Thermofilum uzonense: one gene and its partner. Each later gene encodes a partner of the first gene's protein in a complex. Links are inferred from orthologs where the notes say so. Each region holds a gene or a part of one and is shown in the gene's direction. Other genes may lie near its edges.

What was found. The genes of interacting proteins can lie anywhere in the genome.
Region 2: MA03_RS00090 (region 1) and MA03_RS07480 share a complex: the UniProt entries of both Methanocaldococcus jannaschii proteins name them as parts of the RNA polymerase complex. The link is inferred for Thermofilum uzonense from one-to-one orthologs.

The regions. Positions count from the first base shown.
Region 1 is NZ_CP009961.1:12,122-15,091, forward strand. What follows is about bases 30-2,719. They hold MA03_RS00090 (DNA-directed RNA polymerase subunit H), read left to right. Parts: upstream 30-1,098; coding sequence 1,099-1,341; downstream 1,342-2,719. Other genes in these bases: MA03_RS00085 (glycine--tRNA ligase), read right to left, coding at 30-921; MA03_RS00095 (DNA-directed RNA polymerase subunit B), read left to right, coding at 1,341-2,719. In the rest of the region: more of MA03_RS00085, read right to left, coding at 1-29; more of MA03_RS00095, read left to right, coding at 2,720-2,970. UniProt on the Methanocaldococcus jannaschii protein: DNA-dependent RNA polymerase (RNAP) catalyzes the transcription of DNA into RNA using the four ribonucleoside triphosphates as substrates.
Region 2 is NZ_CP009961.1:1,427,980-1,431,053, forward strand. What follows is about bases 170-2,963. They hold MA03_RS07480 (DNA-directed RNA polymerase), read left to right. Parts: upstream 170-1,175; coding sequence 1,176-1,751; downstream 1,752-2,963. Other genes in these bases: MA03_RS07475 (DNA cytosine methyltransferase), read right to left, coding at 170-340; spt4 (transcription elongation factor subunit Spt4), read left to right, coding at 1,741-1,950; MA03_RS07490 (deoxyhypusine synthase), read left to right, coding at 1,954-2,934; MA03_RS07495 (MraY family glycosyltransferase), read left to right, coding at 2,934-2,963. In the rest of the region: more of MA03_RS07475, read right to left, coding at 1-169; more of MA03_RS07495, read left to right, coding at 2,964-3,074. UniProt on the Methanocaldococcus jannaschii protein: DNA-dependent RNA polymerase (RNAP) catalyzes the transcription of DNA into RNA using the four ribonucleoside triphosphates as substrates.

The DNA.
Region 1 (2,970 bases):
TCGTACACGCAGGTTGTCAGGTGAAAGGCCTATACGCCAAAGCCATTTGAGGGACTCTGCTATCCAATACGCGTGCCACTTAGAGCCTATAAGACCGTTCTGGACTGCATCACCTATCGTGATCTTTTTAGCTGAATCTGTACCTTTCTCTTGATCCTCAGCGGTTAAGAGGTTAATCTTGAGATGTCGTATCGAGTCAAAATATGGGCATTCATCGAGTTTCCTTGGATTTACAAAGTATTCAATCTCCATCTGAATGAATTCTCGTAGCCTGAAAAGAAAGTTTCTCGGAGAGATCTCGTTCCTGAAAGCCTTTCCATATTGCGCTATTCCGAATGGAAGCGTAGCCCCCATTGTGAAAACTATATTCTTGAAATTAACGAAGATAAGCTGGGCTGTCTCTGGCCTTAGATAAACCGTGAAAGGGGGGTCCTTTTTCGGACCGAGTGCTGTTGCAAACATCAGGTTGAAAGTTCGAGGATCTGTGAGTTCGCCTCCGCATAAGGGGCATCTGATATTGTTCTCATGAATCAATTTCTTTAGGCTCTCAATTGAATAATCAACTACCTTAATTCCCAGATCCTCTAACAAATGATCGGCTCGGTACTCGGCTCCACACCTCTTACAAGTAACGATGTAGTCTATGAAGCTCTCAACGTGACCGCTAGCCTCCCACGTCCTTGGATGAGTTATTATGCTGCCATATATGCCATAGATGTCTTCTCTTTTTTCGACAAAAAACCACCACCAATCGTTTAGGATATTTCTCATTAGGTCTACTCCTAACGGTCCATAATCGTAAAAGCCGCTTAGCCCTCCATATATCTTCCCTGTAGGATAAAAGAAGCCACGTCTTACACATAGCTCAGTGAGCTCATCTAATGAAACTGCTCTGGGATTCCTGTCTCCCTCAGCGTTCATCCCCGATCCGGAATAGCTTCAAAGAGACATGTATTTAAGCTTCTGGTTTCACTGTTGGTAAGTTCTCTAATTTAAGAACAGCCTCTTTTCAGGGTAAGAGTCTCAAGGGCAGTCCTAACGAAATGTTTAAAAACAGGACTCTTAACGCTATCAACTAGTCTAAAAGTGAGGTTGATTATGCCTCGTAAACTTAATGTTCTTGAGCATGAGCTTGTACCGAAGTCTGTTTTACTTTCACGTGACGAAGCGAAGCGTATACTCAAAATAATGGGTTTAAAAAAGACAGAGTTGCCCTGGATTTTCTCAACGGATCCTGTGGCAAAGGCCTTGGGCGCTAAGCCCGGCGACGTTATTATGTTTATAAGGCAAAGCCCAACCGCTGGAGAGTCGGTGGCATTTCGTCTTGTAGTGCCAGGGTGATGTCTATGGAGAGCAAGGTATTAACTAGAGAGGATCGCTGGGAGGTTGTCAAAGCATATGTCAAGGAATTAGGTCTTGTGAGACAACACCTGGACTCTTTCAACATACTCCTAGAAAAAGGATTACAGGAAATCGTGGATGAGATTGGTGGTATAAAACTGGAGGCTCATGGTGTTGAGATAAAGTTTGGTAGGATAGAGGTGGGGGAACCAATATTCAAGGAGGCTGACGGCTCTGAGATCACTCTAACCCCGATGATAGCACGTCTGCGAAATATCACTTATGCTGCTCCCGTCTACCTAAACATGACACTATATGTGGACGGTGAAGAAAGAAAAACCGAGAGAGTCTTCATAGGAATGCTGCCTATAATGGTTAGAAGCAACAAGTGTATTCTATCCCGCATAAGCTCAGAAGAGGATCTAATAAAACTAGGAGAGGATCCCTACGACCCTGGCGGCTATTTCATAGTTAACGGCTCTGAAAGAGTAGTAGTAATGCAGGAGGATCTATCGGTAAACAGGGTTCTGGTCGACTACGGCGGTACAGGGACGTCTGTAACTCACACAGCGAAGGTTTTCTCGGTGGCGGCGGGATACAAGGTACCCATTACCGTGGAGAGAATGAAGGACGGAATGATTTACATAAGTTTTCCACATGTACCTCAGAGAATTCCCGTTGTTGTTGTTCTAAGAGCATTAGGGCTCCAGAAGGATAGAGACATTGTCTATGCGATTAGCAATAATCCTGAAATACAGCAAGAGTTCTTTCCAATCCTTCTTGAACAATCAAAGATTGCATCAACAGTAGAGGACGCGCTAGACTATATTGGTTCAAGAGTAGCCACAGGACAACCACGGAACGTTAGAATCGAGAGAGCTGAACAGATTTTAGACGAAAACTTTCTACCTCACGTTGGTCGAACAAAGTCTGCAAGATTGGCAAAAGCTTATTTCGTAGGACAGATGGTAGCCCGGCTACTAGAGCTAAAGATAGGGCTTCGCGGACCCGATGACAAGGATCACCTTGCGAACAAGAGATTAAGACATGCCGGGGAGCTTATAGGGCAGGTATTCAGGGTAGCCTTTAAGCAGCTAGTTCGAGAGATGACATACACGCTGGAGCGTCACATGACAAAAGGACGGGATATCAACATAATCAGTATAGTTAGACCTGACATTATAACCGATAAACTGCGTCATGCTCTTGCCACTGGAAACTGGGTGGGTGGAAGAACAGGAGTAAGCCAGATACTCGATAGGACAAACTACCTCTCTACACTATCTCATCTTAGAAGGGTTGTTTCTCCTCTCTCAAGAACTCAGCCTCACTTTGAAGCGCGAGAATTACACGCTACACAATGGGGGAGGCTTTGCCCAGTTGAAAGCCCTGAAGGACAGAACTGTGGCCTAGTTAAGAACCTGGCTTTGCTCGCAACCCTTTCCAACGGGTATAATGAGAGGGAAATCTATGAGTTACTCGTAACTCGCCTCAACGTTATACCCCTAGAGAGGAGTGTTGGTTTAAACGTGTCGGGAGCCCGGGTTTATCTCAACGGTAGGCTTATAGGATTTGTAGAGGACGGTGACGTTCTAGTCTCAACCATAAGAAGTTTGCGGAGACAGGGTA
Region 2 (3,074 bases), 1.4 Mb from region 1 along the record:
GGTCCCCCACCATCCTTATAAAGTGGAGCACCAGGGAGCCGAGAGGGTCATCATAAAGCCTCTCATACGGGTCCTCCCGCCGACGAGGATTAGCCCGCGTATAGGCCTCGCAGGGGGGGCCACCGATGATAACGTCGGGCTTGCCGGTAATCTTGTACACGTCCAGTGAATGAACCTCCTTTATGTCGAGCGGTAACACCTTTGCCTCCGGAAAGTTGGCAGCGTAAGCCTCGGCTACGGGGGGCATGTTCTCAACCCCAAGGAGGATCCTAAACCCCTCTTCCTTAAACCCCCTCGAGAACCCCCCAGCCCCCGAGAACAGGTCCACTACACCAAACACGTTAAAATCTCTCAAGTAAACGGTTATTTATTTTACCCAGGGCCCAGGCCAAGGGCGCGGTGGACCGCTCGTACCCCCTCTTCTGTTTAGGCGGGATCCGTCTAAGGGTCCACCCGGCCCTCACCGCGGCCCCTCACAGGGCCTGTTTGACCCTAACCCCGCGGGGAGGACATTCCACGCAAACCCAGAGCGTCATCTCCCCGTGACTCGGGGGTCATCTCCATTCGCGCTGGGAGGCCTCGCCCTCCCTCGGCTCTTCGCCGAGCTGCTTGCGCAGCCGCGCGCCGCGGAGGGGAGGGGGTTCCACAGCCAGCACGTCGCCGATGCTGGCCGGCGCCCGCCCGGCGGCCCACCGCGCCGTGAAAAATATGCTTCAGAAGCGCTTAAACTTTTAGTTTACTCCAAGCTGTGAAAGGCCCGGCGGCGTCCCCCCAGGGTGGCCTGGGCGTGCATACCAGGGCGAGAGGGCTCCTTCCTCACCCCAGGCTTCCACGAACACGCCCCGCCGGCCTTAGGGCCGCTCCCTCCCGGGCCTAACCCGTTTCAGCCTTGCCGCGCTTCGCCCCTCCTACGAGGGGGTTAGCGCGGAGCGAGGCGTCCCGTGGGCCCAGGCTTCATGGGCGGGCCTTCTCGCCCCGGCATGCAGCTTACAGGCGCCCCTGAGGGTTGACACCCCCCGCCCTGAGCCCGTTTGCGGTTACAGGGGAGGGCTAGCCCCCCGGGGCTCCCGCCGGGCCGTGATAATCTTGGCTGGGTGACTATTAAATGTAGCCTTAGTCGTGTTCATAAGAAAAATAAATATAACGATGCCAACGTGTGAGCCTCTAGAGATATTATGTATAAGCTAATATTGCTCGAGGACACGGTCAAGATACCTCCAAAGCTTTTCGGGAAGCCGTTGAATGAGGCGGCCCTAGAGGTCCTCAAGGAGGACTTCGAGGGGAGGGTCCTAGAAGGCATAGGGCTAGTAGTCTCGGTGCTGGGTGCAGAGGTCTCCGAGGAGGGCTACCTCACCTTTGGAGATGCAGGCTCATACCACCAGGCGAGGTTCACCGCCCTCGTCTTCAGCCCCGTGAACCAGGAGGTGGTTGAGGGCGAGGTGGTCTTAGTAGAGAATATAGGCATAACCGTCAGGCTAGGCGCGGTAGACGGGTTCATCCACAGGTCCCAGGTTTTCCCGAGCAAAGAGGTCATCTATGACAGGGATCAAGGCGTCGTGATAGCGGAAAGCGGCAAGAGGATAATAAGGAGAGGCGACGTTGTGAGGGCTAGAGTCACGGGCGTTACATACGACGTGCAGAGGGGACAGCTGCGGGTAAGGCTCACCATGCGCCAGCCCTACCTCGGCAAGCTCGAGCATATAAAGGAGCTAATCGAGAAGCAGAAGAAGGGTGAGAAGGATGCCTCGTAAGAGAAAACTACCCCTAAAGGCTTGCACGACCTGCAAGGCCCTCGTCCAAGACGAGATCGAGGTATGCCCTGTGTGCGGTGGACGCGAGTTCTCAGACGACTGGGACGGGTTTGTGGCGATCATCTCCCTGGAGGATTCAAGCATTGCCAAGCTACTCAAAACCCCCAAGCCCAGCATGTACGCCTTAAAGGTAAGGTGAACTATGAGCGGTGACAGATCCTCGCTACTACAAACCCCTGTAGTCGATTTAAGCCTTGATGAAGCCGCGGAGAACGCAGGCCAGCTCGTAAAACTCCTCGAAAAGCTCGGCGGCTTCTCAGCGAGATACGTTGTGAGGAGCGCAAACATACTGCTCGAGATGTACAGGAGCGGGGCAACAGTCATCTATAGCTTCCCGGCAAACCTAGTAGCTACGGGCCTTAGAGGCCTCCTAGCGGACACGGTGCGCCACGGCCTAGTCAACGCCGTCATAACCACTGGAGGTACATTCGACCACGACATAGCCAGGGGGCTGGGATACAAGTACTACGTGGGAGAGTTCGAGCTCGACGACGCCTACCTCAAGGAGCTCGAGATTCACCGCCTCGGCAACATACTCGTCCCAGCCGAGAACTATGGTCCACCCGTGGAGGGCTTCACGCACATGATGCTCGAGGAGCTTTCACAGGTCAAGACAGACTGGTCTCCAAGCGAGCTGGCATTCGAGGCCGGCAGGAGGCTCAGCGACGAGAAATCCATACTCAGAGCGTCACACCTAAAGAACACCCCTGTCTTCGCTCCTGGCGTAGTGGACGGCGCGTTCGGGACGGCAGTATACACCTTTAACGAGAAGAGCCGGGCAAGCTCGACAGTCAAGCCGATACGCATAGACCTGGTCAGAGACATGGAGAAAATAGCGGACATAATATACTCCGCAGAAAAGCTTGGAGGAGTAATGCTCGGCGGCGGAATCTCCAAACACCATACAATCTGGTGGGCCCAGTTCAGGGGAGGGCTAGACTACGCAGTAGCCGTAACCTCGGCTCCAGAGTGGGACGGCAGCCTGAGCGGCGCGAGGACCCGCGAGGCGATAAGCTGGGGGAAGATTAAGCCGAAAGCCAACCACGTCACGGTACCCGGGGACGCCACCATAATATTCCCGGTCATAATCGGTTACGCTGCAAGGGAGCTTGGGGTGGTCTGATGGAATTATATTTAGCTGTTTTAGCCTTCTCCACCTCGCTAATACTGACGGCCCTACTAGCAGAGCCCCTCATAAAGCTCCTCAGACGCATGGGCATAGTCAGGCCCGACGCACACAAGCCCGGAAACCCCACGGTAGCC